Regions from separate parts of the uncultured Chloroflexus sp. genome, predicted to be linked through region 1. Evidence: riboswitches for the same ligand, from Rfam matches in the RefSeq annotation. Region 1 holds a riboswitch; each other region holds the start of a gene.
What was found. A riboswitch is a leader RNA that binds a small molecule or an ion and turns the genes downstream of it on or off. The one in region 1 is predicted to bind cobalamin.
Positions count from the first base shown of each region.

Region 1 (9,888 bases):
CGCGGTTGTGGGCAAACAAGGTGGTAAGGCTGAGTGCAGTTGAAGCGGGTAAGAATGAGGCCTACTTCTATGTGTAATCCGCCTATCAACCCTCTTGACACCAACTCGCTAACCTGCTATATTCTTCTGTATAATTGAACATTTGTTCTTTTTTGTCCGCCACTATCTTCCAATGCAGAAAGGACACTTGCACCAATGGCTTCTCCCGACATCTTGCGCACCATTGAAGAACTGGCCGATGCACGCGATGCGCGCGCGGCGTTAGCTGCGGCGCACGATGCCAAGAAGGCGGACATCATGCGCCAAATTGCGGACGAATTGGCGGCGCTTGATGCCGAGTACGTACCGTTGCTGGCAGCCGCAGACGAGCAGATCAAGGCTTTGGAACAGGACATCCGCGCTGCAGTTCTCCAGCATGGCGCATCGGTGCGCGGCAGTCGTATACAAGCAGTCTATATCCGAGGGCGCACCACGTGGGATACGAAGGGGCTGATGCGCTATGCGATGCGTTATCCCGATGTCTTGACCTACCGCAAGGAGTCGGCGCCAATAGTGCAATTGCGGATGATTAAAGAGGTACCGATGCAAGCGGGGGTAGCGATATCGTAGGTCGCCGGTGCGAATGATGGACGGCTGTGGTGAGGGCAGTGCGTGCCCCCCGCCTGCGCGGCGCTGAGGCAGAGGCAGATCAGCGGTTTGATAAGGCGGCAGTCTGCCCCCCGCCTGCGCGGCGCTGCGTCGAGCCGTGATCTACGAAGTGCGAATCTTGCTGGGTTATGCCAAGATTGATCCGGTCGATGGCCCGAACCGGCTTTGGCAGAACCGGCGGATGCGCCGGGTGTGGCTAGAGTTTAGCACTAGCGATTGGATCGAGGCGCTGATCGATGATCAAGCCACATTGCCAGCGATCCCGGTAAACAACATTGCGACTGATGGTATCCGGATCGTGATTTTGGAGAGTTTGCCTCCAGCGCTGGCCGATGGGCGCGATTTTACGCCGATCAGCGAGGTGGAAGTGTTAGGAGTGGTGCGGTGAACGTGCATGCTATACTGTGCTGGGTGTTGGCGGCATGTACGCTCGTGCTGGCTGGATGCGGCAAGACTGCTGTCTCGGTAAGCCAGCAGTCTCTTCCAGTGGCGACAGTGGCGATAGTGATGTCTAGCCCGACGCCGTTCCCGCCAACCCGCACCCCGCGACCTAGCCCGACATCCCTGCCGACCCTAACATCCACGTTAGAGCCGACGCCGGTACCACCGACTGCCACGCCGGTCACGCTCACATACGTCTTCCCGGTGCGCGGCGAACGGATTGAGTATAGCCCTTACCATCACGACTATCCGGCGACCGACATCTTTTGCCCGGTTGGGAGTGAATTTGTAGCCCCAACGAGCGGCATCGTCGATTTTGTCAACCGAGTCGATCGCTGGAATCCGGCCACGAACCAGCCTGAGCATCGCGGCGGCTTGGCAGTCGCGATCATCGGTGATGACGGCTGGCGCTACTACGGCTCACATTTGTCGGCGGTTGCTGAAGGGATCGAGCCGGGGGTGCGGGTCGAGGCGGGGCAGGTCTTGGGATACACCGGTAACAGCGGCAATGCGCGTGGCACCCCGCCGCACCTGCATTTTGGCATCTCACGCCCGACAACGCCGGACGACTGGGCCGTGCGGCGCGGCGAGATCCCGCCGTTTGCGTACCTGCAAGCGTGGGAGCGGGGCGAGCTGCTGCGCCCGTAACCGTAGGCTGTGGGCAGGTGTTTTGAATAGACTATAGATTGCCACGGGTTGGACGGATGTGTACGGATCGGTGAAAATCCGTAGCACCTATACGAATTCGTATCCTAATTTGGCTGAATGGGATACATATTTTCACAATTGGGAACAGATGCACACGGATCAGTATCGCTCAGCCACTTGCCATAGTGTGATGGTGTTGCTGGACGCCGTTCGTGAGTTACGACCCAAGCTTCACAATCATCGGAATGAAGATCTGCGGCTGCGGCGCCTTGCTCCCGTCCGGTTCCACCACTCGCATCGGGAACGGACGGTAATCGGCAGCGCCGTCGCCGAGTTGGCCGGAGTTGTTGCAGTCCTAGCAGCGGACGGTGCCGTCAGTCAGCAGTGTGCAAGTATGCACACTATCCACCGCGATGGCCTTACTGGTGGGAGGGGGCCGTCTTGCCGTCGCCAAGTTGGCCGTAGTGGTTCCAACCCCGGCAATGACCATAGCGCTATCCGCTAGCCCGCAGGTATGATCATTGCCTGCAACCACTTGGGTAAATTCGATCCCCTGCGGCGCCGGCGGTTCGTTGAATGTCGCTGCTGTCGCGCGTGGTACGCGGATGGGCAATGTAGATGGCACGGCGAACGCGGCGAGGACGAGCGTGATCAACAGCAGAGCTGAGCATACCACTGGATGACGCATAGCGAACCTCCTCTCTCAGAACGTATGATCGAGCAACGAACGATGTGAAGACCTGTACTGGCGGGCGCTGCTCGACAGCGCCATTCAGCGCCTGTTCGTAGCGGCAGGCGGCTAGTTTGCCCAACTGATGCGTCATACCGGCATCTATTGAGGAATTTGGCAAGGATGTTCCTCCTATTGAATCGCCTTCGCGCAGCGTTGTCACTGTGATCGGGATAGTAACCGGCGCAGCGTTATCAGTCTTCAGGACTATGAAGTTGAGTTATGGTTAGGCATCTTGAGCAGCTTGGGTGGTGTCGGTATACCCGTGGATTCGACGATATTAGCGTTGGTGTTTTCAGAACAATCTGCGGTGATTGATTTTCGCGGCTGGCGGCAAATCTTTGGTGAAGAGAAGCGAACGTTCTCGATGGCTGATTACAAACGCCACCTGAGCGGTTAAACGTCTGGCGGCTGAGTTGGGGTGGCTGGTGCAAGAGGTTGATTTGGCGATGTGGGAGTATGATCGCAGTATGGATAAGAGATAGTGATGTTCAGAGAGTGTGGTAGTTTTACTACCGCACTCCGTAATGATGTTCGTTATGCAATAGAGTTGTGTTTCTGCATGACGCACTCTGTCGGTGGGGATTGTTGCGAGCAGGTTATAATCCCCCTAGTTATCCTTTTTTACGCGGTGTGGTCAGGTGTTCACGCTGATGATGAGCAGACTGAGAACGAGTGCGCTATACTATGTATCTATAATCGTGTACGTTGCCAACCAAATACCGTCGCGGTGACCCGTTAGCCCGGATGCTAGGGCGTAAAGGTGGAAGCTGGTGCAAGTCCAGCGCTGTGCCGCAACTGTAACCGGTCAGGATTGGCCGGAAGCCAGGACGCCTGCCGCGATGTGTCTGTTCAGCCCTTCTCGAGCTAAGGAGGACGGACATGCCCCGCGCGCCTTGAACGCGCTCTCGCGTTGACCCAGATCATGTTGCCCCGATCTCTGGAAGGAGATCGGGGTTTTTGCTTGTAGCGCGAAGCTGCACTGACTCTTATCTCCCTTAATCGCTCGTGCTGGGAGGTTGTTGGTTTGTTTGTCGTGAGCGCTGTGCCTGCTGTTGGCGTAGGCAGGAAAGGAGCGGGCCAATGTTGCAGTGTGATGTGCGCGATATTTGTGATGAATTGCATACGATCGAGCAGCGGCTTGCCGGCTACTGCCGTGATTTTGTCGAGCTGGTGAACCAGTCGCCATGTCTAGCACTGAGCTATATCGAGCGCATCGCTCATGATCGGGCGCGTATCTTGCACCTCGCCTTGCTATCGCGCGGTCTCAGCACCGATTACGAGCGTTGGGCCAAGACGTCAATGGATGAGCGGATGCGCCAGATCGGTTTCGACCGGTTTTCGCGCCGCAAGTTGCGCTATGTGCGCTGGGCCGGATTTAGTTGTGAATTGTCGGCTTTGCAACCATTCAACTCGACGTAGCTGACCTCAATAACTTGATAATGTGCCTTCACCAATGGCGAGAGGAATGAAGAGTATGCGCATTGTGTCATTGATGCCGCCGGCAACCGAGATAATCTGCCGTCTCGGTTTGGCCGATCTCTTGGTTGGCGTTTCCCATCTGTGCGATTTTCCTGCCGAGGTTGTCACCGGATTACCACGTGTGACCCGCTCGGCGATCCCTGCTAGCCTCTCGGTGGCAGAACTCGATTGGGTGTTGGCGACGCGCCTACGCCGGGGTGAGAATCTCTTTTCACTTGATGAAGCTGCGCTTATCACGCTCGCGCCTGATCTGATCATCACTCAAGACCTGTGCGATCTTGGTTTGCCTTCGTTTGACGAGGTATGCTCGCTGCGGCAGCGTTTGCCGGCTGATAGCCAGATCGTCTCGTTGGCGATGCCTGATCTCGATGACCTCTCTCACGATGTGATGGTCATCGCGGAAGCGGTAGGTTATCCTGAACGGGGCCGGCGGTTGTGCGACCAGATGCAGATGCAGTTAGCGCGGGTGCAGATGGCCAGCGCTGGCCGTCCGCGTCCGAAAGTGGTGGCGCTGGAGTGGCTCGACCCGCCGTTTACCGCTGGTCAGTGGGCAGCGGAGATTGTGCGGTTGGCCGGCGGGAATGAGTTGTTGAGCCGGGTGGATGGGCATTCGGTTCCGGTGAGCTGGAAACAGATACAAGCTGCGCAACCCGATGTGATCGTGTTACTGTTGGCCGGGCATACGGCCCAAGCCACCGAGCGGTATTGGCAGACCGCCAAACTGCCGTGCGAGGCGCGCGCGATCCCGGCTATCCGTGATCGGCGGGTTTACGCGCTTGATGCCCGCCCGCTCAGTATTCGCCCCACGCCGCGTATGGTCGATCTGGTCGAACGTCTGGCAACGCTCTTACCCCCAACTCGATTGACGGAGCAGTGTTATGCCTAAGTCACATCACGTCGAAACACGCATGGTCTTTCCCATTTTCCCCGCCGACACCAATCACTATGGCACGCTCTTCGGCGGGCAAGCGGTAGCGTGGATAGATCAAGCCGCTTTTGTCTGCGCCACCCGCTGGTGCCGGCGCAAAGTGGTGACGGTTCACCTGAGCGAAGTTAACTTTCGCCACCCGGTGCGTGAGGGATCGATCGTCGAATTGATTGCGCGTCTTGTCCGCACCGGGCGCAGCTCGATGCACATTTCAGTGGAGATGTGGTGGGAGCCGATGGATCACGAGGAGCGAGTGCTAGCTTGCCAAGCCGAATGTGTCTTGGTCGCGATTGGCGATGATGGGAAGCCGGTTCCTGTGCCGTCGCTAGATCCGGCGGCACTTGCCGGGCAGTGACAGAGCGGCGCTTTGCTATCATGGACGCTGCACCGGCGAGCTTGCGATAGGGATGAGGAGGGCCACTACGCAATGCCCCAAATGCCATACCGAACGATTGAGGCAGCGTTAGGATCCTCAGCCCGTTGCTGAAGGTGGTCAAAAAGGGCGATATACTGGCTGAGAGGATCGGTCTGGGCACGTCACTCAAAGTTCTGACATCAAGTCGTACTCTTTCTCATCGTGTGGGTATCTGGAGCTGTAGGTTGCCGAGTTGGAAAAGTTGAAGGCGTAACGTTCCGCTTGCGATCTCTTGCTAGCGCGCCGGCTAAGAGTGGCCGGCGCCGTGTTTTGCGAGGCAGCAGTGGTACAGGTTGCTTTACCCTGCCCGCCACATCGTCTACAACTTCCGATACCCAAGCGGTAAGCACGACGGTCAATGCCCTGCAAGTAGGCTGCGTGATCACACCCTACACCGACAGTACCAGCCGGAGATCGGTCGGTACGTGCGCGAGCAGACCAACGACTCGGCGGCGCGTGCGCTTTCGCGTGAAACAGGCGATAGCTTACGCTGGTGGTATCTAACGCGGGCCGGCATCCACGCCGAAGAGGGCGAGCATTCGTTCATCCAGCCCACTGCCGGTTGGTCACACTGCTTGGTCTATGCCTATATCTTGGGCGACGGGCGCAGCCAACTGCATCACTGATTCGACCGTCCGTGGGTGTGCGGCAATCTCAATTCAATCCAGCAACTTATCGCTACCATTCAGGCGCGGGATGATGAGAGTCTGCCGCTGCGGGTCTGGATGTCGCTGGTGTTGCGAGGATCATACGGTGTAGGACACGGATGAAGTCAATCCGTGTCCTACGCCCAAAGCGTCACGGCGCCTTCCCTTTCCACCGCCAACTTTCCATCAGCAAGGTCAAACCCACCAGCAAGAGCAAGCCGGGGAAAAAGAGGCGTGGCATGAGGAACAGCACTCCCAACCCAAACAGCCAGATTGCGTTGCGCATCCCAGCAGCGATGGAGCCGCGCTGGAAGTGAAAGATGAGTTGGGTAATGCCTAGCACCATCAGAATGTTTGGCCAGATCATGGGCGGCAACCGGAAGATGATCGGGATCAATAAAGCCGCCCCGATCAGCAATAAGGTGATGCCTAGTTCATGCTTGCCGCGCGCCGGCTTGGGTTGAGGAGCCGCTACGGTGCGCGCTTGCCCACTTCCCTGCATCGGTTCGCCGCAGAAGACGCAGAAACGGGCGTGGCGCGGATTGACAAAGTGGCAGTGCGGGCAGGTAATGGTTGTGGCATCGCTGCTCGGCAGTTGCACCGTTTCACCCGTCGCCACACGCACCGCTGTGCCACATTCGATGCAGAAGCGGGCGTCATCGGGTAGAGTGGTATTGCAGTGTGGGCAGTGCATAGCGCCCCCTTTCTGAGCCAATACGCAATAAACGATCGTTTGCGCAAGAAGATAGCGCTTCGTCGTTAGAATTGGATCGAACAATCTGACCGTCTCTGGTGGGGAGTGGGGCAGTGCAACTGCCGCACCCTCTTTACTATGACGCTGCTGCACAGGTTAGGGTTGCGCAAACTGGCGCAAGCAGGCCAACGCCTCGCGTTGCATACGTGCTGGCGCATCTTTAAGGGGCGGATCGCCGGTAGTGGCGCTGTACAGGTACGATTCGACGCCAAAGATAGCACAGCGCGCTGCCGGGGTGGGCGGCAGGCCGGGAGCGGTGGCGGCCTGCGTCGCAGCGGCGGCGCGGGCGGGGTCGGTTTGGATGCTGGAATCGGCCAGTAATTCGCGGCGGGCCGGTAACCGGCCCAGTGCTGCACTCAGCCGCAGTTGCACATCTGGTCGGTAGAGTATATGAACGATCGCCACTACATCCGCTTGCGTGGCCTGTCCGTCGCGGTGACGCATGAACAGGCTGCCGCCGATCAGCGGTCGGGCTGGATTGCCGTTGAACGCCGGCAACGGCGCGATCCCGATCTGGAAGGTGTCGCTGATAGCGCGGTAGGTGGGCCATGCCCAATCACCATCGATCGCATACGCCGCAAACCCTTGCGCCAGCAGCCGTTGGCCACGGGCATAACTGTCGCCGTTGCGCGGCGCCGCTTGGTACAGATCGCGCAACAACGTGATCGCATCCGTCATTGCCGGCGTGTCGAGCGTTGGCTCAGCGCCGTCGGGGGTGGTAAATGCGCCGCCAGCAGCGTAGAACCACGGCGCTAGCCAGCGCGCCGCCCCCCAACCCTGCACTAGACCGGCCCGCTCTGGTGTACGCGCCGCTCGTGACGCTGCTACGAGATCGACTGCCGTCGCCGGGGGAGTACGGTCGAGCTGGTAGAGGAGTAGCAGCATATCTTGCGCCATGACTGGCGCTCCCCAGAGCATATTATCGCTGCTAGCAATCGTGCGCAGGCCGGGCAAGAGGTCAGCCGGCAGCTCGATGCTAAGCGGCGCAAGCGCGTTATCAGCCAACAAGCCAACCAACGCCTCTTGATCGGCCCAGATCAGGTCAGGCGGCGGCAGGCCGAGCAGGCGATCGGTGGCGAGACTGAGCAACAGCCCGTCGGGGTCGCGAGGAATGATGGTTAATTGAATATCACTTGCTTGCGCTGCCGGTTGTAATTCGGCGGCAATCGCCGCTTGGGCGTCAGCCGGCTCGGCGACCCAGATCGTCAATTGGCGCGCCGCCGGGGTAGCCGTGGGGATTGGCGTTGCGGTAGGCATTGCGGTCGCCGTGGGCGCTGGGGGCACAGTTGGCGCTGCGGTCGCCGTGGGCGCTGGGGTTGGCGCAGGCACCGGTGCAGCGCAGGCGGCGCAGATCAACGCCGCGACGCCGATCAGCGCCGCGGCGCGGGCAATGCGAAGACTCACGGCACTATCCCTGCAAATGGGCTTCGAGGAACCAGAGATCCTTGTCGATGATGCGGGCGATCTCGGTCATCAGATCAGCGGTTGCCTGATCACCCATCTCGGCGGCGAAATCAATCGCTTGGCGCGTCGTCTTGCCGTAGGCGGCAAAGCGATCGGCCAAAGCTGCAACATGGGCCATGCCGTCGGTGATGTCGGTGGGGTATTCGGGCAAGCGCGACGCTGCAGCGGCGAGGCGCGCCGTACCCATTGCCATACCGCCAAGGGCCGTGACCCGTTCGGCCAATGCATCAACGAACCCGTTCAGCCGCCCGGCCAACTCATCAAACAGCTCGTGCAGCTCCATGAAATGCGGCCCTTTGACATTCCAGTGGGCCTGCTTGGCTTGGCTCATCAGATCAAACGTATCAGCCAGTTGCTGGTTGAGCATCGTGATCAGCGACCGCCGCCGCTCGAGCGGCAAATCGATCCGGGTGGCAAATTCCGTGGTCTGAGTCATTGGTTCCCTCCTTATCAGTCCATCCTAGCCAAACCGCCCAGTGCGGCTGGCTACAGCGATGACAGCAGGTGAGGGCGTCATCACGGTACTTTCATCATACCAAAGTCAGGCTAGTTATGCCAATACACGGTTGGTACAATAGCCAACATAACCTGCCGGCAATGCGCATGATAGGAGCATACCGATATGTGGCGATGGTTGGGCTTCACAGTGATTGGCGTCATCATGCTCTGCTCATTGTTGCCTGCGCAACCTGTGCAGGCCCAATACCGCATCTGCTTCGCCGAAGTGCCAGATTGCATTACAGGCCGATTTGCTGAGTACTGGCAGCAAAATGGCGGGTTACCGGTATTTGGTTTCCCGATTTCGCCTGCCCTGACGCAAGAGGTCGAAGGGCGTGCGCGGCTCGTGCAACTCTTCGAGCGCAATCGCTTTGAACTGCATCCCGAATTAGCGCGGCCTTATGATGTGCTACTCGGCCGGTTGGGTGATGATTTGTTGCAACGGCGGGGGATGCCGTGGCAAAGCGAACCGAAAGCGCCGGTGACGCAACAAGCCGGTTGTCGTTATTTCGCCGAGACCCAGCATCTCGTTTGTGATGCGTTTTTGCACTATTGGCAGGCGCACGGTCTTGAGTTTGACGGTAGGCGCGGGTTCAGCGAGGCGGAAAGCTTGGCGCTCTTTGGGTTGCCGTTGACTGAACCACGTATGGAGACCAATGCGTCGGGTGATACGGTGCTTACACAGTGGTTCGAGCGGGCGCGGTTTGAGTTGCATTCGCAGCTTGGGCCAGATGTGGTGTTGTTGGGCTTGCTTGGCCGCGAGGCCTTTGCGCCTCCGCCGGCGTTGCCTGCCTATTGGCTGGATCGGCTGAATGCCTACCGGGCGTTTGCCGGCTTGGCGCCGGTGCAGGAAGAGGCAGTGCTCAGCGATAACTGTTGGCAACACGCCCGCTATGTGGCTGAAAATAATCATCTGACCCATGATCAGAACCCTGCGCTGCCGTATGCCTCGCCGGCCGGGCAAATCTGCGCGCAGAAGGGGAATGTGTGGATAGGGTGGGGCTTCTCGTGGCAACCGGCCGCTGCGATTGATAGCTGGATGGAATCGGTCGGTCATCGCCTCTGGATGCTCTATCCAACCCTCCAGCGCACCGGCTTTGGTTTCTACTCAGTAGCCGATGGTGGGCGGAGCGCGGCAGCGCTCGATGTGTTGTCGTCTTTCGACGAAGGAATCAATTATACCGGCTGGCCGGTGTATTATCCGGGGGTGAACCAACAGGGTGTGCCAGCGGC
Region 1 is NZ_CALLJH010000024.1:708-10,595, forward strand. Features, by position in the region: gene Q1A00_RS09100 (hypothetical protein) at 196-609, shown strand; gene Q1A00_RS09105 (hypothetical protein) at 746-1,036, shown strand; gene Q1A00_RS09110 (M23 family metallopeptidase) at 1,033-1,737, shown strand; gene Q1A00_RS09115 (hypothetical protein) at 2,093-2,425, opposite strand; cobalamin riboswitch at 3,179-3,324, shown strand; gene Q1A00_RS09120 (hypothetical protein) at 3,551-3,889, shown strand; gene Q1A00_RS09125 (ABC transporter substrate-binding protein) at 3,945-4,835, shown strand; gene Q1A00_RS09130 (acyl-CoA thioesterase) at 4,828-5,232, shown strand; gene Q1A00_RS09135 (hypothetical protein) at 5,718-5,918, shown strand; gene Q1A00_RS09140 (zinc ribbon domain-containing protein) at 6,091-6,633, opposite strand; gene Q1A00_RS09145 (extracellular solute-binding protein) at 6,790-8,097, opposite strand; gene dps (DNA starvation/stationary phase protection protein Dps) at 8,102-8,593, opposite strand; gene Q1A00_RS09155 (CAP domain-containing protein) at 8,780-9,888, shown strand, end outside.

Region 2 (9,888 bases), on a different contig from region 1:
CGAATCGGGCACGATTAGATGGATAGGCGCTTGCCGAGTCTCATCAGCCACCGCAACAATCGCCTGCAAGAGTTCATTGATCCATTCTTCCAGCAACTTCCCTTCATCGGCTGGCAACTGCGGCGGTTGGTCGAGTAATTTGATCAGTGTCCGTTCCTGAGAGGGGACACCGTTTCTATACCCAACCACCAGCGCACCGAGCAACACTAGCATGCCCTTCGTATGGTCGTAAAGCGGGTCAAGATAGACGGCGATCAGGTTGGGATGGAAATCGGCGCTTACAGCAGGCAACGAGCTATGGCCTTTGTAGGGCAGATAAGCGGTAGCTGTGAGCCGATCGCCACGCCAGCGGCGAAACGCGCGGGCGCGGTGAATCAACTCATCGAGACGCGGGGCCAATATGGGATGGCTGTGCAGTTGGTTAATCAATGGACGGTGGCTGTCCGGCGTGATCAACCGCTCGCCATCGAACTCTTTGAGCAGAGCCAGTTGGTTCGTGGTGGTAATACCGTGCGCGCGTAAAGCTGCCTTCTCCGGCTCGGTGAGCGACGGGATAAGTGAGAGGTCATCGTGGGTGGCAGCCCAGCGCATACACACTTCGTTATAGAGGCAGCCATCGCACTTAGCAGTGAGATGAAATGGCAACTCGGCAAACGGCGCAGTGGCGGTAGTCGCCAAAATCGATGTCGACCCATCGAGCAGGGTCTCAATCTCGGCGAGGTAAGGGGCAGGATCGGCAATCAGCTCAAGCTGAGCAATCGTCACACCGAGGAGATCAGATGCCTGCTGGCGCTCATTGGCCACCCGCCGCTGTTCAGCAGGGGTATGCTGCGGTGATGGTGTCTCACCGCGATAGAGCACGCCAAGCCGGATGGAAGCCAGCGTCACGCCGGCATCGCCCGTTATCTGTTCGAGCAGACGTTGGTAACAGGCCAACTGCAAGCGGTGCTCGATCTTGGCTGCCGCCGAACTTTTGGTGTCAATAATGATCGCATGGCAAGCGCCGGCATCATCGCAGGATAGCAACAGCAGATCGACATCGCCGCTCATCTCCCAGCCGTACACGCGCGCGGCTAAGCGGGGTTGAAACAGCACGTGGGTCGTGTTGGGCGTCAGATGCCGCAACTGGTCAATAACGATATGATTGTGATTAGACAGCAAAAAGTTGGGAACACCCTGTTGCCGGCGCTGCGCGCAGTGAATCGCCTGCGGAAACCGCTTGCGCACCTGCGCCTCGATCTCCTGCTCAAACTGGCGCCCAGCGATGGTCAGCATCGGCGGGAGGGGCTGAAGCGACATACCGTAGCGGGGCAGCCAACTCAGCTCCTTCCGGCGTTCGTGCAGGCGCAAGCGCAGATAGCGCCGGCACTGATCGAGCCGCAGGTACTGGGCTAGATCGGTGGGAGAAATCGCCTGCGGTTGGGCCGAGTCAAGCGCCAACGGCGGTAAGCGCTCATCTATCTCATGCTGCTGGCTCATCGAACACCCCCGGCTCTGGCTTGGGCTCGATCCGGTTGCGCAGCATGCGCTCGAAAGCGCCTACTTGGCGGGGGCCAATCGCGCGGGCCGAGATGAGCAACACCTGCCCATTGATCAGTTGCAGCTCGTAAACACCGCCAAGCTTGCGCCACGCGCGCACCTTCGACCATGGAATCTCGCTGCGCCCGCTGCGTGCGCTGACGATCAACGTCTCGCGTCCCAATTCGTAACGAGTTGGCTGGTAAATCGGTAGATCGCAGTTGCGGCTCTGGCGGTAGATCAGGACAAAACCGGTGATGGCGTAGACCAGAAACGGAATCCAGCCGCCGATCAGGGCTGGCGCTTGCGGGATGCTCGGATCGTAGATCACGAATGCGGTCAAGATAGCGGCGACAAACGCAAACACGTAGAAAATCGGCCGGCGAAAATAACGGCTCAGTGCATGGCGCGTAAACTCGCGCTGGCTAATAGTGCTCTCGATAATCATGGCCAGTTACCGCTAAAAAGCATTCCACTTCACCAGTATTAATTCATTTCCACCCTGAGGCAATACTCGATATTGTAAATCATCGAGCAGATGGCGCGACAAAAATAACCCCAACCCGCCGGCGCGTTGCTGGCCGCGCCCGATCAGATTGCGCGGCAGCGGCACATTGAGCGGGTTGAAGGCCGGCGCGGCATCGCAAATGCGCACACACAGCATATCACCGTCGTTCCAGACATCGACCCAAATGGGGCCAGCTTGGCCGCCATAGCCGTAGGTAATCGCATTGGAAATCAGCTCATTAGCCGCATACACAACATCGTCGATACTATCCCGGCGAGCGCCGATATTGCTGGCCGCATCAGTGATGAAACGCCGGATCTGTTTAAGGCTGCGTAGGTCGGCGTTAAAGACGAATGATGCGGACATATTATCTCCAGTATAGGTGGGGATTCGGCAAATATATCGTGCATGATACCATAGGGTGAGGAAGTAGTGAGTAACAATACCTCTGTTAGGTTATCGCTGAGGAGAGTTTGATAATGCATGAAGCGGTTGAATTTCTCATTCGCCTCTTGCGCACGCCATCGTTATCGGGCCACGAAGCGGCGGCGGTGCAGGTGATGGTCGAGCAGATGGCGGCTTTTGGCTGGGAAGCATTCGTTGATGAGTCGGGCAGCGCGGTTGGGCATGTGGGCACAAGTGGGCCGCTGGTGGTGTTGCTCGGCCATATTGATACTGTGCCGGGCGAGGTGCCGGTGCGGATCGAGGATGGTAAACTGTACGGACGAGGCGCGGTTGATGCCAAAGGGCCGCTGGCAACGTTTGTGTGGGCGGCGCGGCGGGCCGAATTGGCCGGCACGCTTAACTGTCGGCTGGCGATCATCGGTGCAACCGAGGAAGAGGCGGCCAGTTCGCGCGGCGCACATGCCGCCCGTGACCGGTATCGTCCGGCATTCTGCGTGATCGGCGAGCCAAGCGGTTGGGATCGGATCACGCTGGGGTATAAAGGACGCTTGCTGACGCACTACCGGTATCAGCAGCCGGCTGCCCACAGCGCTGGTGAACAGCGTGCCGCACCTGAGCAGATGGTTGATTTTTGGCGTGCAGTTGAACAACATTGTCAGCATGTGAATGCGGGGCGTGAGCGACTGTTCGAGCAGTTGATCCCCTCGTTGCGCCGCGTGAGCAGTGGCAGCGACGGAATCAGTGAATGGGTAGAAGCGACTGTTGGTCTGCGCCTCCCACCCGGCATTGATCCGCACGAGTTAGCCGAGACCGTGCGCAGGCTGGCCGGCCCGGCAGAGGTAGGATTTGAAGGGGCCTGTCCCGCCTTCCAAAGCTCACGCACCACGCCGCTGGCCAGCGCCTTTGTGCGTGCTATCCGCCAACACGGCGGTCAACCGGCCTTCTTGCACAAAACCGGCACTGCCGATATGAACGTGGTCGGGCCGGTGTGGCAATGCCCGATCGTCGCCTACGGGCCGGGCGACTCGCGCCTTGACCACACCCCCGACGAGCACGTCGAGCTGGCTGAATACGAGCGGGCGATTGCGGTGTTGGCCGAGGTGCTGGCGCAATTGCGGTGATGGGGAGGGAGTTAGGGAGATGGGGAAAGATTGACAATCCCGACTCCCTACTCCTTGCCTACAAACGGGCAAGCCGCTTGTAGCGAGAGGGTAGTAGGGAGATTGCCAAGCTCTACTCCATTGACGCACGGTAGCAATTATGGTACTATCGCCGCAATTGAATATAAGTAATTGCGGGGTAGCAACCCCGCCAGCAGGGAGCCCGGAGGAAGCGAAGGGCTTAATTGGGGGAAGTCCGGTCAAAGGCCGGCGCAGTCCACGCTACTGTAGGTCGCCATCGGCGACGAGCCAGAATGCCCGTCCCTGCTTGTTCGCTATCACACCCGCGCTGGAAAGGGGGTGAGGCGCGCGCAAGATTGGCGTTCTTTCTTGCCTTCGCACCCTTCCACAGCCGTGGAAGGGGTTTTTGTTGTCGGGGCAATAGATCTGTTGGATTGTGATGTTTTGTTGAACGAAAGGGATCTGCATGATGCGCCGGGTTTTTGCACTATTCCTTGCCACGGTGTTGAGTATCGCCGCTTGGCTGCCGGTCGCTGCGCAGGGCACGGCGGTCGAATCGGCGCTGAAATGGGTCGCCAGTCAACAGCAAGCCGACGGGAGCTTTGCCGGTTTTGGGCCGGGTGACACAGCCGACGCGATCGTCGCTTTCGTAGCTGGTGGTCAGCAACCGTCGGCCAATGCCGTGACCTACCTCGCCGGGCAGGCAGCCACCTACGGCACCTCATCAGCCGGTGCGACGGCCAAACTGATATTGGCCGCCGTCGCCGCTCAGAGCGATCCGCTCAACTTCGGCGGGGTCAATCTAGCCCAACAGCTTGGTTCAACGTACAACGCAACGACCGGTCAGTACGGTAGCGATGTGTACGGTCATGCGCTCGCATTATTAGCGATCAAGGCAATGGGTGTGCAACCGCCAGCGGCGGCGATTGACCGGCTGATCGCGCTGCAATTGCGCGACGGCGGCTGGAGCTTTGATGGCACGGCGGCAACCGGTAGCGATACGAACACCACGGCGTTGGCAGTGATGGCGCTGGCTGGCCGGGCCCGCGCCGCTGATGCGCTGAACGCGGCGCGGGCTTACCTGCGCGGCCAGCAAAACCCTGATGGCGGCTTCCCCTACTCGCAGACATCGCCGTTTGGCAATGCCAGCGATGCTAACTCGACGGCAGCGGTGACGATGGCCATCATTGCCCTCGGCGAAGATCCCAGCGGCGCAGCGTGGAAGCAAAGCGACGCGACGCCACTCAGTGCGTTGGCCGCCTTCCAAAACAGCAGCGGTGCGTTCCGCTATCAAAATGCGATGCCCGATGATAATGCGCTCGCGACCTATCAGGCTATTCCGGCGCTGGTCGGGAAGGCATTGCCGGTGGCGACGACCTCGATCCCAGCAGCGCAGAGCCTGATTGCGCCGGCGACTACGCTGCCGCGCACTGCTGGCGAAGCACAGCCGCTATTGCCGCTGCTGGCGCTGGCTGGCTTGCTGGCGTTGGCGGCAGGGCAAGCGTTGCGGCGGACGCAGGTAGGATAATGAGAAGATAGCTTGCAGGGCACAGCGCTGCTGTGCCCATACAGCGATGAAGCGAATTTTTCAACTTGTTGGCTTAATCGCGATCGCGCTTCTCTCTGGCGTGGCTGCCGCGCAACCGGCGGTTAACCGCGCCGGAGTAGTCGTGCGGTTTGGCAATGGCGAAGTTGTTACTGCGTGCGTCGAGTTTAGTGAGCCGTCGATCAGCGGATTAGAGCTGCTCGAACGTAGTGGCCTGCCGGTCATTAGCCAGCAAAGCAGCATTGGCGCAGCGGTATGCAAAATTGGGCGCGAAGGGTGTGATTATCCGGCCACCAGTTGTTTCTGTGCTCGCGATCAGCAGGGTCGGGCGGTGTATTGGGCCTTCTACCGGCGCGAAGCGGGTGGGTGGCGCTACTCTAACCTCGGTGCGAGTAGCGTGCGGGTGAGCGATGGCGATCTGCACGGGTGGGCATGGGGGCCGGGTGATGCCAGTGGCGGGGCGGTTCCGCCTCATCTGGAACTCGCCGATGTATGCCGGAGTGAAGCGGCGGAAGCGGCGACTATAGCGCCGACAGCGACGGCAGCACCTACCACAACGCCACCGCCGGCGGCGACGGCAACACCCACCGCAACGGCAGCACCTACCACAACACCACCGCCGGCGGCGACGGCAGCACCCACCGCAACGCCACCGCCGGCGACCGGCACTGCCGGGCAATGGCTGGGCTTTGCGGCGCTGGCGGCGTTGTTAATCGGCGGTATTGTTGTGGCGGCAACGAATCAACGAATGAGAGGAACGAATTAACGAATAGTGATGTACCAATGGAAAGCCGCACGGCGGTGTGGCTCCTACAGCGGCGTGATCATACGGCAAGGGTGGGAGGCGGTCGACGGCGGGGGGCCGGTCGAGGGTAACCCCGCACGGCAATGCGGCTCCCTGATCGAGCCAACGATACATCGTATTATCTCTCTGCAACGCCAATGCGCGTGCCGTCAATAGTGAGAGGATAGGGGGTTAACGACACAATGCGCACCAGTGTCTGGCTCGTTCGCCATGGCCAAACCGAAGCCAACCGTGCTCGCCGGTATCTGGGCCGTGGCGATAGCCCGCTGACCGAGTACGGCCTGCGCCAGCACGCAGCGGCGGCGAATCGGCTGCGCGCGTTGCCCTTTACCCATGCTATCGCCAGCCCTACCCAGCGCACGCGCGCGTTGGCTGCGGCCCTGCTGCAGCATCGTTCCATCCCGTTGCGTGAAGACTCGCGCTGGATCGAGGTTGATCAGGGTTTGTGGGAGGGACTAACCTACCGTGAAGTAGGGCAACGCTTCCCAACCGATGCCCAAGCACGTTGGGCGTTAGGGATAAACGGGCGACCTACCGGCGGCGAGAGTCTGGCTGAGGCGGCGACGCGGGTGGCGGCAGCGTGGCAGGAGCTGTTGGCAAACTATCGCGGCGGACGGGTTCTCGTGCTGACCCATGCCACACCTATTCAACTAGTGCTCTGTTTTTGTTGTAATATCCCGATCGCTGAACACTGGCGCTGGCGGATCGATTTGGGTAGCATCACTGCGCTTGATATCTACGGCGCGTCAATTATTATCCGCACGGTGAATACCGTGCCTCCTCTCGGAGGATGACTATGAGCGAATCGCCGGCTCGACCTGCCAATGGTCTGCTCGAAGCCATCCGGTTTCTCACCATTATCCCACTGCCCGGCCTGCCGCCGATGAACGAGCAGAGCGTGGCGCGGGCGATTCCGTGGTTCCCGGCGGCCGGGTTGGTCATCGGTGGTGCAATGGTCGTCGTCGATGCGGTTGCCCGCCCGCTTTGGGGTGATCTGGTGGCGGCAGTGTTGGTCGTCGCCACGTGGGGGATTGTCACGGGCGGCATGCACCTCGATGGTGTCAGCGATACGTTTGATGCAGTGATGAGCTGGCGCTCGCGTGAGCGCAAGCTCGAGATTATGAAAGACAGCCGGATCGGCGCGATGGGAGCGATTGCGCTGATCATGACCATCTTGCTCAAGGTGGCGTTTATTGCCGGCGCAACGGTGGTATGGCCGGCGTTGCTGTTAGCGCCGATACTTGGCCGTTGGGCTGATTGCTACGGCATCTATCGCTTCCCACCTGCCCGTGAAGGTGGGTTGGGCCGGATGTTTAACTCACACGTCCAGCAGCGCGATCTCTGGCTCTCGTCGGTGCTGATGTTGGGCAGCGCATGGCTGATCGCCGGTCTTGCCGGGATTGTCGCTGCGGCGTTGGTGCTCGCGGTCGCGCATCTGCTGGCACGCTGGTGGGTGCGCGATTTGGGTGGTCTTACCGGTGACACCTATGGCGCAATGTGCGAAATCGGTGAAGTAGTCGTATTGGCAGTGCTGACAGTAAGAATATGAACGCGATAACGCAAGGTCACAATGATGGCAACGGTGCGAAGGAGATAAGGATATTTAGTACGCCTTTGCGCACACCGCGCCTTGGCATTTCTAACGCCACGCACCTTCGCATCCGCTTTGCCTTGGTGGTGCCACACCTTGCGTCTTTGCTCACGCTGCGTCTTAGCGCTTGACGAAAGGCTCACTATGCACACCCGCACATGGCTTTGGTGGCTGGTCGCCGCTGCTGCGATCGCGACGCTGGCTCCCCACCCGCTCTACCATATCTTGTTGATGCTCGCAGTGACGTATGTCTTTACAGCCCGGCGCGACGATCGCCCGCTGGCGCACAGCTTCACGCTCTTTGCCCGCGCCGGCGCGATCCTCTGGCTCGGTTATATCATCTTCGCCGTGGTGACGGTGGGTGGGCCGCGCGGCGCGACGGCGCTCGTTACATTACCCGCTTTGCAACTGCCGATTTGGCTGGGCGCGATTGTGCTGGGTGGGCCGATCACCGCCGAAGCGCTTGCATGGGGAGCGACGCGCGGGTTGGGGTTGTGGGCCTTACTGCTGATCTTTGGCGCGTTTAATGCACTGGTTGATCACCACCGGCTGTTGCGACTAGCGCCGCGATCGCTCTTCCACGCGGGGTTAGCGATCACGATCGCAATTGCCTTTGCACCGGGGTTAGTGCGATCCATCCAAACCATCACTGCTGCCCAACGCGCGCGTGGTCATCGCTTTGGCGGCCTGCGCAGTTGGTGGGCGCTGGCCGGGCCGCTACTGGCCGGCAGCCTCGAACGGGCGCTGCAATTGGCTGAGGCGTTAGAGGCACGCGGTTATGGACGCACGCTTGCTGCAACCCCAGACACTGGACGGATGCTCATACTGCTGGCCGGTCTCAGCAGTCTTGCCGGTGCGTTGATCGGCTGGCTCTGGGCCGGCCCGGCGGCGTTTCCGCTGATGGCTCCGCTCGCCGGTGCCGGGCTGCTCCTCACCGGCTGGGCCGCCCGTCAACTCAGCCGGAGCGTGCCGCGCACCACCTACCGGCGCGAACGCTGGCACCGCCACGACACTATCGCCTGCATCAGCGCTGGCATAGCGTTGATCACCATTGCCGCGCTGCGCCTGCTCGAACCAGCCGTGCTGGTCTATTATCCCTTCCCAACCATCTCCCTTCCCACCTTCGATCTGCGGGTGGGCGTAGCCATAGTATTGCTGGCCGTGCCTGCCTTACCGCTACGCACACCCCTGCCGCGCCGCGCCCGCCGCATCGTTACCGATCGACGCGCTGCCCGCCGCACAGCAGCCCAACAAGGTGCGTTCGCGGATTGAGCGTGATGCGAGGGATTACACTGTGTACGAGATGACCGGGTGGCGATTGGCTCTTCGCTATGCGTGGATGACTGCTACGGGCGAGACGATAGGAGGGATGTGCCATGCGCCCTACGATACCTCTGCTGTTTGAACCGTCGCTCGTTGCGGCCATTCATCCCATGTGCGGCCATCGAGCACGCGACCGGTGCGATGTTTGCGCGGACCACCCCATTGCTTGAAGAAAAACGCCACTCCTGCCGCCTGACACTGATCGCGAATCTCGCGCACCCACGCCGGATCAATTGGTCGCGCTCCCGGCCCCGACTCGCCACCCACGATCACCCAATCGATGCCATCCAATGGAAGATTCGGCAATGGCCCCAACAACGGTTCGCACGACAGAAACTTGATCGTCGCGCCGGTCTCGCGTAGGCGATGGATACGATCAAGATAGTCGGCTCGCTCAACGCTGACTCCCATCCAAACATTTGATGGCCACGCTAGCAACGGATCAAGCTCGTGTAATCGTTCGGCCCGCTTGGTCAAGACCTGAAACGTATGCCAGTGTGCTTGGGTCATGACGGCAAAGACCTGCTGAATGAAGGTCACCGGCACATCGTGATGAAAGAGATCGCTCATCGAATTGACAAAGATCATGCGCGGTTGCTTCCACTGCAATGGCTCAGGCAGCGTGTTAGGGTGGAGCGTGAGACGAAACCCGTTGCGATACTTTTCCAGCCCCATTGCCTGTAAGCGCAACGCCATCCGCTCGGCGTAGCAATGTTTGCAGCCGGGACTGATCTTGGTACAGCCGGTGAGCGGATTCCATGTGGCTTCAGTCCACTCGATACTGCTGCGGGCCATAGTCTACTCCAAACAGAGGAACAAGCCGATCTATTTGTACTGTAGCACAAATGTTTAGGTCTGATGACTAAGAATATGATCAGCAATCTTGAGTGCGGTAGGAGCGCCTTTTGGATTGCCAGCAGCAAAGCAGAGCAAGTAGATCGGGTTGTTCCGTACATTGGTGAGCAGAATAATCTTATCCGTACCTATGTGTGCTATTGTAGAATAGACCACGGATCGGCACGGATGTGCCAGATGTTCCCGGATGATGTGATCCGTGCCCATTCCGCCTCA
Region 2 is NZ_CALLJH010000039.1:78,779-88,666, forward strand. Features, by position in the region: gene Q1A00_RS13670 (bifunctional RecB family nuclease/DEAD/DEAH box helicase) at 1-1,479, opposite strand, end outside; gene Q1A00_RS13675 (YcxB family protein) at 1,463-1,966, opposite strand; gene Q1A00_RS13680 (ATP-binding protein) at 1,979-2,392, opposite strand; gene Q1A00_RS13685 ([LysW]-lysine hydrolase) at 2,506-3,552, shown strand; cobalamin riboswitch at 3,732-3,873, shown strand; gene Q1A00_RS13690 (prenyltransferase/squalene oxidase repeat-containing protein) at 4,019-5,080, shown strand; gene Q1A00_RS13695 (hypothetical protein) at 5,127-5,864, shown strand; gene Q1A00_RS13700 (histidine phosphatase family protein) at 6,086-6,697, shown strand; gene cobS (adenosylcobinamide-GDP ribazoletransferase) at 6,700-7,452, shown strand; gene Q1A00_RS13710 (energy-coupling factor transporter transmembrane component T) at 7,639-8,766, shown strand; gene Q1A00_RS13715 (DUF5131 family protein) at 8,878-9,612, opposite strand.
Region 2: linked by a shared signal. The riboswitch ahead of Q1A00_RS13690 (prenyltransferase/squalene oxidase repeat-containing protein) and the one ahead of Q1A00_RS09120 (hypothetical protein) in region 1 are both predicted to bind cobalamin.

Region 3 (9,888 bases), on a different contig from region 1:
GTACACCGAGTAGAAGATAAACTTCGGCTGGAAGTAGGTATACTTCTTGCGCTTCTGCAAGACGGTCAGATCGAGAGCGACATTCAAGTCGGCCATCGTGCGGTTGAGGAAGCCGGCGTGGCGACCCTCATCGCGGCTCATATACTTGAAAATTGCCCGCATGGTCGGATCGTGCAGATGCTTGACCATCTCGGCATAGAGCAGACAACCGCTGAACTCGGCGGTGCATGAGCGCTCGAGAAAGTCAATAAACGCATCGCGCTCGGGCATATCATCAAAGTTCTGCAAAAACTCATCGGTGCGGCGGAAGTGGGTACGGTTGTAGTCGTAGGCAAACTCGTCGCGAATCCAATCGAACTCGTCGCGCATGCCATTACGGTCGATTTCTAGCTTATCAATAGCCTTAAAATCGGTGGTGTAAAAGCGAGGCGAGAGAATAGCTTCTTTGAGGGCGTGGCGAGTGGTACGGCTAAACTCACCGGGCATTTCCATCATCAACGGATTGATCCAAAACATGCTCCGCTCCTTTGCGATCTGTCGAAATTTCCTTACTACGGGCGTTGCGCCCAACCCCAACCTTACGGATGCTCGACCAGCTCGTTGATCTCGACGAGGCTACTCTTCTTGGTCAGAAAGCGGCGCAGCCAGCTTGCCTTATACAGCCGGATCGGGCTGCGGTAGCAGATCTCACCGTTGGTGCGACCATCTTCAGTCGGCGGCAAATGCATAATTTCGAGCGTATCGCCGGGCTGAATCTCCATACCGGGCGGCAGATCGACGTGGAAATGGAAATGCTCGTGCTCGCTCTGCAAGCGAACAAACCCCTCCCCCTCGAGCAACACCTCGCGGTTATACCACTTGTGCAGCGCGAACGCCGCTGCGCCAAGGGCCACCAATGCTAGCAATCGTCGCATGTCTCGCTCCTGTAGTCGCGTTTCTGAACTACAACCTTATGAAACTAGACCCGATTGGCCTCGATCAACGTAACGTGATAGAACCGGCTGCGGATCGGATGGACGCGGCGCACGCGCAATCCGGCGCGGGTCAGAATGCTAACGACCTCTTGGTCGCGAATCATCTGAATCTCAGTGCGGCGTTGGCTGTGCGGGAACCAGCCGCCGATCCGGTGCAGGGTAGCGAGCAACGAGCTGTATGGTGCGTATGTTAGCAGCAAAGTCTGCTCGGTGAGGTTAGCGAGATGGGTGCAGAGTTGGCCGAAGGCCGGTTGTGGGTAATGAATCAAGACATCGAAACAAGCCACCACCTGCGCCGGTTCGCGTAGTGACTCGATATCGGCTTCGATGCACTCAATGCGATCTGCCAAGCCGGCTTCGGCGGCGGCCTGCTGGGTAGCAGCAACCATTTGCGGCGCAATATCGGCGGCGCGCACTCGGTAGCCACGGCGGGCTAACATGAGACTGAACAGACCAACGCCGCAACCGACATCAAGCGCCGTGGTTGGGGGCGGTTGATCGGCAAGCCACGCATCGGCAACCGCCAGCATGCGGTTGTGGCCTTCGCGAATACTTTGCCGGACGAGGGACAGCGGAGCGTTGCCGTAGATGGCTGACCAGCGTTCAAAGCCCAAACCGTTGAAGTAGTCGCGCAGTTGAGCTTTGTGCTGTGAGATCTCTAGCACGTCGTTCTCCTCTAGCTCGCAGGTAGTCCAAACTTGGAACTACGTTCACAAAGAATGACCGCGTGCCGAATGAATAAAGGTGAACGCAATATCAGACGAGAATTGTAGTACGGAATCAAAACTACGAACGTTCAAGCAAATTGTAGCATGAGAGTCAACAACATGGAATATAGACAATCTTTGTGCAAAATCTTTGCGTTTGGTTAAAAATGGCGAATTGAGCGTTATAATGCGGTATTATTCGCTAGGAAATAACATGTCACGGTGCATATCCGGGGCAATTTTTTACATGAGTTGTGAAATCACCACTACCTAGCCGCACACGGCTGTGTCGGCCAAGGCGGTGCGCGGCACGATTCAGCCTATCAATTCCATTGCGTACAGTGCAGTGCGACCGGTGTTGTTTTACCGAACTTATCGGCGAGCCGCGTGATATAATGAGGCAATGCTATGTAAATGATGTGCCATGGAGGATACCTTCTTATATGCAAGGCTATGTTTTGCCTGTTGCCGATGCGCCGGATGATCGGATCGATCTGCGCAGCGATACGGTGACGCTGCCTAGCCCAGCGATGCGGTCAGCGATGGCCAATGCAGCACTGGGTGACGATGTGTACGGCGAGGATCCGACAGTCAATGCGCTAGAGCGTTTAGCTGCTGAGCGGGTTGGCAAAGAGGCGGCAGTGCTGGTTACCAGCGGGACGATGGGCAATCTGGCGGCGCTGTTGGCCTATTGCCAACGCGGCCAGCGGGTGATCCTTGGCAACGAGAGCCATATCTACCATTATGAAGCCGGCGGCGCCAGCGCCTTGGGCGGGTTGGTGTACCATCCGCTTCCGACCGCGGATGATGGCACGATCGATTTAGCAGTGTTGGATGAGGCGGCTACTACGATTGACGATAATCACTTTGCCCCGCCCGGCGTCATCTGTTTAGAAAACACCAATAACCGCCGTGGCGGCGTGGTGCTGGCGCCGGAGTATCTGGCGCAGGTGCATACGCTGGCCCGCGCGCATGGCCTGCCGGTGCATCTCGATGGTGCGCGTATCTTTAATGCGGCGGTAGCGTTGGGCGTACCGGTCACCGAGCTGACGGCGCATGTCGATACAGTGATGTTTTGCCTTTCGAAAGGGTTGGCCGCGCCAGTTGGCTCGCTGGTGGCCGGCCCAGCCGATGTGATTGCCCGCGTGCGCCGCGTGCGCAAGATGCTCGGCGGCGGAATGCGGCAGGCGGGTGTGATTGCTGCGGCGGGCATCGTGGCCCTCACCGAGATGGTAGATCGGTTGGCAGAAGATCATGCCAATGCGCGGTTGCTCGCCGCTGGTCTGGCCGAGTTGCCGGGAGTCCAGATTGATCTCAGCAAAGTGCAAACCAACATTGTGCGCTTCACCTTTTTTCATCCACGCCTGAGCGTAGACGCATTTTTGGCGGCGCTGCGTGCATACGGCATCTTGATGGGAAGCATGAGCAATACGAGCATCCGCGCTGTCACTCACTATGGTATCGAACGGGCGCACATTGAGCGCGTGATCAGCGTCGCGACTGATATCTTGGCGTAGTCTCGCTGCCGGTGGGCGGGTATGAAGGTTGATCTGTCTGGTACATCTGAACTATTTATCCTTTTGTCGCCCAACTGCCAGATGCTCGCTGTAAGTGAGGCGATGCTGCCACTCCTTTCGTATGTTGAGCCGTTGCTGCCTGATCTTGTTCAGGCTGCCGATGGCGCGGATGTCTTTCTAAACGGGTTGCAATATGCGCTACAACGCCAGTTTTTGTGGCAAGCGCCGGGAGTACCGTTCGGTCTGCTGATCACGTTCCGGCAACCGGCGCCAGAGCCGCTGGTTGATCACCGGCTCGGTGAAATGGCGCTCACCCTGTCCAGCAAACTTGAGATGAACCATGTGCTGGAACATGTGGTGCGTTTTGCAATGGATCTCCTCGATGCTGATGCTGGCGCGCTGCCGGTGTACGATCCGGATCACGATCGGTTGTTGTCTGGCCATCTCGTGAATCTGCCGGTTGATCTGGTGACGCCCTTTAAAGAGCCGCGGCGCGGGTTGATGTGGCAGATGATCGAGAATGGGAAGTCGATCCTCATTCCAGACTACGCCAATCATCCAATGGCATTGCCGGAATTAGTGCGTATTGGGGTTTCTTCGCTGCTGGCGACACCGATTATCCATGGCAAGACGCCGTTGGGTATCTTGGCGGTGTATCGTTTCCGTAACAAGCCCTTTCACGAGAGCGATCGCGATCTCTTGCAAGCTATCGCCCACCAGACTGCGATTGCCTTGCAAAGCGCCCGCCTATACCAGCGCGCCATTCGCAATGCCGATGAACGCTACACCCTCTATCAAGCCAGTATTGAGATTGGTGCTACGCTGGATCTCGAACAACTCTATCAGGCAATCCATCGCGCTGTCAACCGGTTAATCTCCCATGCTGGTTTTACCATTGCGCTGTTGAATGACCAGCAGATGGTCGAGTATGTCTATCTGGTAACGACGGCTGGCCGCCAACCAAGGTTGCAACTGCCGCTTACGCAAGGTATTGCTGGCTACGTGCTTCGTTTCGGCGTCTCGCTGCGGCTGTCAGGGGCGCACGCGCTGCCTGAACCGGCGATGCAACCCGCGCTTGAGATCGAAGGCGATCTGGATCATCAATCACTCTTGGCGACGCCGCTCGTGGTTGGTGATCGGATTATTGGCGCATTGCTGGCGTGGCACGATCACCTCGATGCCTATACCATGTCTGATTTGAGCGCACTCGAGATGCTAGCGGCGACGGTGGCGGTTGCGCTGTACAATGCTCTGCGCTTTGCCCATATGCAGACGCTGGCGATGACCGATACGCTTACCGAGTTGGTGAACCGGCGCCATTTTCTGCAACATTTACAACACGAAATCGATCGTTCGCGCCGGTATCATACCCCGGTCAGTATTGCGATGATTGATATTGATCATTTTAAGCAGGTGAACGATACCTACGGCCATCTGGCCGGTGATCATATTTTGCGCGAATTGGCGCGCCGGTGCCGGCAACAACTGCGTGATACCGATATCCTAGCGCGTTATGGCGGCGAAGAGTTTGGTTTGATCTTACCGGAAACACCGTATCATGCGGCGTTGTTAGCGGCTGAACGCTTGTGCCAGACGGTGATGGCTACGCCGTTTCTAGTTGATGAGCAACAGATTACGCTAACGCTCAGCATCGGTGTTGCGACCTTTCAAGCCGTTTCTCATCCTGATCCGTCTTCCCTCATTGCTGATGCCGATCGGGCGCTCTATCTGGCCAAGCAGCGAGGGCGCAACCGTGTCTGCGGCGCACAGGAGCTTTCTACATATGCCGAACCCTGATTTTACCTATGTGCAACGGATTCTGACCAGCCGGGTCTACGATGTGGTGCAAGAAACGCCTCTGCAACCGGCGCCGCTGCTCAGCGCGCGGCTGGGGGCGCAGATTTTCTTTAAGCGCGAAGATCTGTTGCCAATCTTTTCGTTTAAGCTGCGCGGTGCTTATAATCGGATGGCGCATCTGAGTCCCGACGAGAAGGCGCGCGGTGTGATTACCGCTTCTGCCGGGAATCATGCCCAAGGCGTGGCCTATTCTGGTCAGCAACTGGGCATTCGCACCCTCATCGTGATGCCAGTGACCACGCCTGAAATAAAGGTTGCGGCGTGCCGCCGCCGCAACGCCGAGGTGGTGCTCTACGGCGATAGTTACAGTGACGCCGAGGCCCATGCCTATCGTTTGCAGAAGGAATTAGGTCTGACGTTCATCCATCCCTATGACGATCCGCTGGTGATCGCCGGGCAGGGAACGATTGGGCTTGAGATTTCGCAGCAGATGCGGTCCGAACGCTACCGGGTCTTTGTGCCGGTGGGGGGCGGCGGCTTGATCGCCGGTATTGCGATCTTTCTCAAGAGTATTAACCCCAATATCGAAATTATTGCCGTTGAGCCGGACGACTCCGATGCGATGTATCAGAGCGTGCGGGCTGGCTATCGGGTGACGCTCGATCAGGTCGGCATCTTTGTCGATGGCGTGGCGGTGCGGCGTGTCGGCGAGCATACCTTTGCGATTGTGCAACGCTACGTTGATGATTTTGTCCGCGTGACGACCGATGAGGTCTGCGCCGCGATTAAGGATGTGTTTGAAGATACGCGCGCGATTATGGAACCGGCGGGGGCGTTGGCAGTCGCCGGTCTGAAGCGGTACATTGCCGAGTACGGCACCGATCTGCCGGCAGTGGCGTTGACCTGTGGCGCAAATATGAATTTCGACCGCCTGCGCCATGTCGCCGAGCGGGCCGAGATTGGCGAACGACGCGAAGCCCTCTTTGCCGTCACTATCCCCGAACGCCCCGGTTCGTTTAAGCAGTTTTGTCGTACCATTGGGCCGCACAACATTACCGAGTTCAACTATCGTTATGCACCTCGTCCCGATGCGAACGTGTTTGTTGGTGTGCAACTGACCGATGCGCGTCAGCGTCACGAGTTGGCCGAGCGGTTGCGGAATGCCGGCTACACAGTGCTCGATCTGACCAATGATGAGCTGGCAATTATTCATCTGCGCCACATGGTTGGTGGGCGCGCGCCAGAAGCGACCGATGAACGGCTCTTTTCGTTCGAGTTTCCTGAACGTCCGGGGGCGTTGCTCCAGTTTCTCGAGTCACTCGATGCGTCGTGGAATATTAGTCTGTTCCACTACCGCAATCACGGCAGCGCCCATGGCCGGGTGCTGGCGGGGATTCAGGTGCCTGATGCTGACCTCGACCGGTTTTACGCTTCGCTGAGTCGGTTAGGCTATCCGTACCAAGAGCAGAGCGATAATCCGGCGTACCATCTGTTTTTGAAGTGAGACTAGCTTGCGCAGCATTGCGCTTGATAGTGCATCAGCGATTCTGTGTTATAATTGACGCATTATTGCACATACGCAATTCCATACCCATCGCGGTGTCCCGCTAGCCCGGATGCTAGGGCGTAAAGGTGGAAGCTGGTGCAAGTCCAGCGCTGTGCCGCAACTGTAACCGGCCGTTATCGGTCGGAAGCCAGGACGCCTGCCGCGATGTAATGGTTCGTTCAGCCCTTCTCGTGCCAAGGAGGATGAACGGGAGGCGCATACCTGCGCGTCATCGTTTCATAACCCCGGCCAGTGCAAGTGGCTGGGGTTCTTGTTTTAGTTGTAAAGGCGCAACGTATGGAAGATACACCCACAACACCAACTGAGCCGGGTTCATCGCCTGAAGCTGAAGCGCGCCGCAAGGCAGTGCGGGCTAGTCATCAGCCTAAAGGGTTGGTGATCGTCAATACGGGCAATGGAAAAGGCAAAACTACTGCTGCCCTCGGTATTCTGCTGCGTGCGTGGGGGCGCAATATGCGTGTCGGTGGTGTGCAGTTTATCAAACACGAACAGGCTAAGTTTGGTGAGTTGCGCGCGCTTGAGCGCATGGGGATTACCCTGACGCCGCTCGGTGATGGCTTTACGTGGACGAGCCGCAATCTCGATGAGACGCAGGCGCGGGCGTTGCACGGTTGGGAGTTGGCCAAGCAGCAGATTGCCAGCGGCGACTTCGATGTCTTTTTGCTCGATGAGTTTACTTATGTGATGCACTACGGCTGGGTGCCGGCCACTGAGGTGGTGGAGTGGCTGAAGGTGCATAAGCCGCCGATGCTTCATCTGATCATTACTGGCCGCTATGCGCCGCCGGAGTTGATTGAGTATGCCGATCTGGTCACCGAAATGCAGGAAATAAAGCATCCGTTCCGTGATCAGGGTATTCGCGCTCAGCCGGGGATTGAGTATTGAGGGTTTGCGAGCATTGACTGCTGAGGTAGTTTTTTACCGCAGGGGGAAGCGGAGAGCGCAGAGGTTGAGGAAGTTGAATAGCAAGTTCGGTTGTGCGTGTGACCAATGAAGCGCCCCTCCGCGTCCTTTGCGTTCTTGGCGGTAAATTTGGCACTAGCAGCGAGGAACCATGGTCGAATCGCTCAAACGCAATATGGTGCAGCGCCTCGATGGGCGGATGGTCAATGCCGGTGCCCGGCGCGGGATGCTGATCATCTGTGCGACCGGCTGCTGCTGTGGCCACACCGAGCGCGGCTTTGCGCCGGTACCTACTGATCTGTACCATCGCGAATGGGAGCGGCGGCGGCTGCGCAATCGGGTGCATCTGAGCCAAGGCGGTTGTCTTGGGCCATGCCCACTGGCGAATGTGGCCCTTTTGCTGATGGATGGGCGGCCATACTGGTTTCATTCGCTGAACGATCCGGCGCTTATCCCGATTCTGTACGATTTTATTGAGGAGCTACTGGCAGCCGATCATCCGCTGCCGCCACCGTCGGCATTGGCGCCGCACCTGTTCAACGGCTTTAGCTGGGATGGCGTGAGTGCGCCGACCACGATCGCCGAACGACTACCGGCAGTGGTTGGTGATGGCATTCTCGTGCTGAGCCAAGCCGATACTGACTTGCTCGCGCTCGAGCAGGCGCTCGACCTGTTGCCCGACGGCTTTGCGCCGGTGCGGATGGCGCACGTGGGCCGGTTGGCCGAACCGGCGGCGATTGACCGCTTGCTCGAACAGTATCTGCCTGCGGCTGCGATCGTGGTAGCGCGCCTGCACAGTCCGGCAGCATTCGCCTATGGTCTCGAACGGCTGCAACAATGGGCGGCGGCGACGGGCGGCTTCCTACTCTGTGTGCCGGCAGTCGAGCAGGTTGACCCTGATCTGATGGCACGTTCGACAGTTGGCGTGCCGTTGGCGATGCTGGCGAGCGCCTATTTTCAGGCTGGCGGCGCGGCCAATCTTGCCAACGGCTTGCAGTGTCTGAGCGATTACCTGTTGGCGAGCGGGTGGGGCTACGATCCGCCGGTCGAATTGCCGCTCCACGGTATCTACACCCCACCCAAACTACGTCGGCGCGGCAAGGTGGCCCAACCGGCGCTGGCGGCTGATGACGCGCCGGTAGCCGGCCTACTCTTCTACCGCGCCCATTTGCTCAGCGGCAATACCGCCTTTGTCGATGCGCTGATCGCTGGCTTGCAAGCGCACGGCTTGCGCGTGCGCGCAGTCTACACCCATTCGCTCAAAGAGGTGAATACGGCGGGCCTGCCGGTGGCGCTCGATCTGTTGCGCCAAGCCGGGCCGGTTGATGTGATCGTCTCGACGCTCAGCTTTGCGCTTGGCGATAGTGATCCGCATCCATTTGCGCAACTCGATGTGCCGGTCGTGCAGGCGTTGATCAGCAGTACCAGTCGCGAGGTATGGCAGCGCGACGGGCGCGGGTTGGGGCCGCTCGATACGGCGATGAATGTGGCCTTGCCTGAACTTGATGGCCGAATCATTGGCATACCGGTGGCGTTTAAAGCCCAAGCGGGCGAGTCGGCGGCGCGCTCATTGCCCGATCAAGAGCGGATCGAACGGCTGGCCGGCATGGTCTGGCGGTTGACGCAATTGCGGTGCATCCCGAATGCGCAGAAGCGGATCGCGGTCATCTTGACTAACAGTAACGCCAAAGCGCAGCGGATCGGCAATGCGGTCGGCCTTGATGCACCGGCCTCGCTGATGCGCCTGTTTGCCGCCTTGCGCGAGTCTGGCTATATGGTCGGCGATTTGCCGGAAAACGGCGACCGGCTGATCGCCGATCTGATTGCACGCTGCTCGTATGACGAGACGTGGTTGACTACCGAGCAGTTGGCCCAATCGTACCGGATTCCGGTGGCTACCTACCAACGCTGGTTTGCCGAGCTGCCGGCGGAGGTGCAAGCGGCTATGACCCGCCAATGGGGGCCGCCGCCGGGAAGCGCGTATGTGCATAACGGCGCGCTGGCGCTGGCCGGGTTAGAATTCGGCAACGTGTTTGTAGCGCTGCAACCGCCGCGCGGTTACGATATGGATCCCGATGCCATCTACCACCGGCCCGACCTGCCGCCGCCGCACAACTACTACGCGCTCTATCGCTGGCTACGCGACGAATGGCGCGCCGATGCGATCATCCATCTCGGTAAGCACGGCACGCTCGAATGGCTGCCCGGCAAAGGGGTTGGGTTGAGCGCTACCTGCTTTCCCGATCCATTTCTTGCCGATCTGCCCTTGATCTACCCCTTCATCATCAACGATCCCGGTGAAGGTACCCAAGCCAAGCGGCGCGCCCATGCGGTAATCATCGATCACCTCACTCCGCCGATGACCAACGCAGGCGCATATGGCGATTTGGCCGAATTGGCCCAATTGGTCGATGAATACTACC
Region 3 is NZ_CALLJH010000007.1:45,524-55,411, forward strand. Features, by position in the region: gene acsF (magnesium-protoporphyrin IX monomethyl ester (oxidative) cyclase) at 1-516, opposite strand, end outside; gene Q1A00_RS03360 (hypothetical protein) at 579-914, opposite strand; gene bchM (magnesium protoporphyrin IX methyltransferase) at 959-1,639, opposite strand; gene ltaE (low-specificity L-threonine aldolase) at 2,125-3,198, shown strand; gene Q1A00_RS03375 (sensor domain-containing diguanylate cyclase) at 3,220-4,995, shown strand; gene ilvA (threonine ammonia-lyase, biosynthetic) at 4,982-6,499, shown strand; cobalamin riboswitch at 6,576-6,721, shown strand; gene cobO (cob(I)yrinic acid a,c-diamide adenosyltransferase) at 6,839-7,447, shown strand; gene cobN (cobaltochelatase subunit CobN) at 7,617-9,888, shown strand, end outside.
Region 3: linked by a shared signal. The riboswitch ahead of cobO (cob(I)yrinic acid a,c-diamide adenosyltransferase) and the one ahead of Q1A00_RS09120 (hypothetical protein) in region 1 are both predicted to bind cobalamin.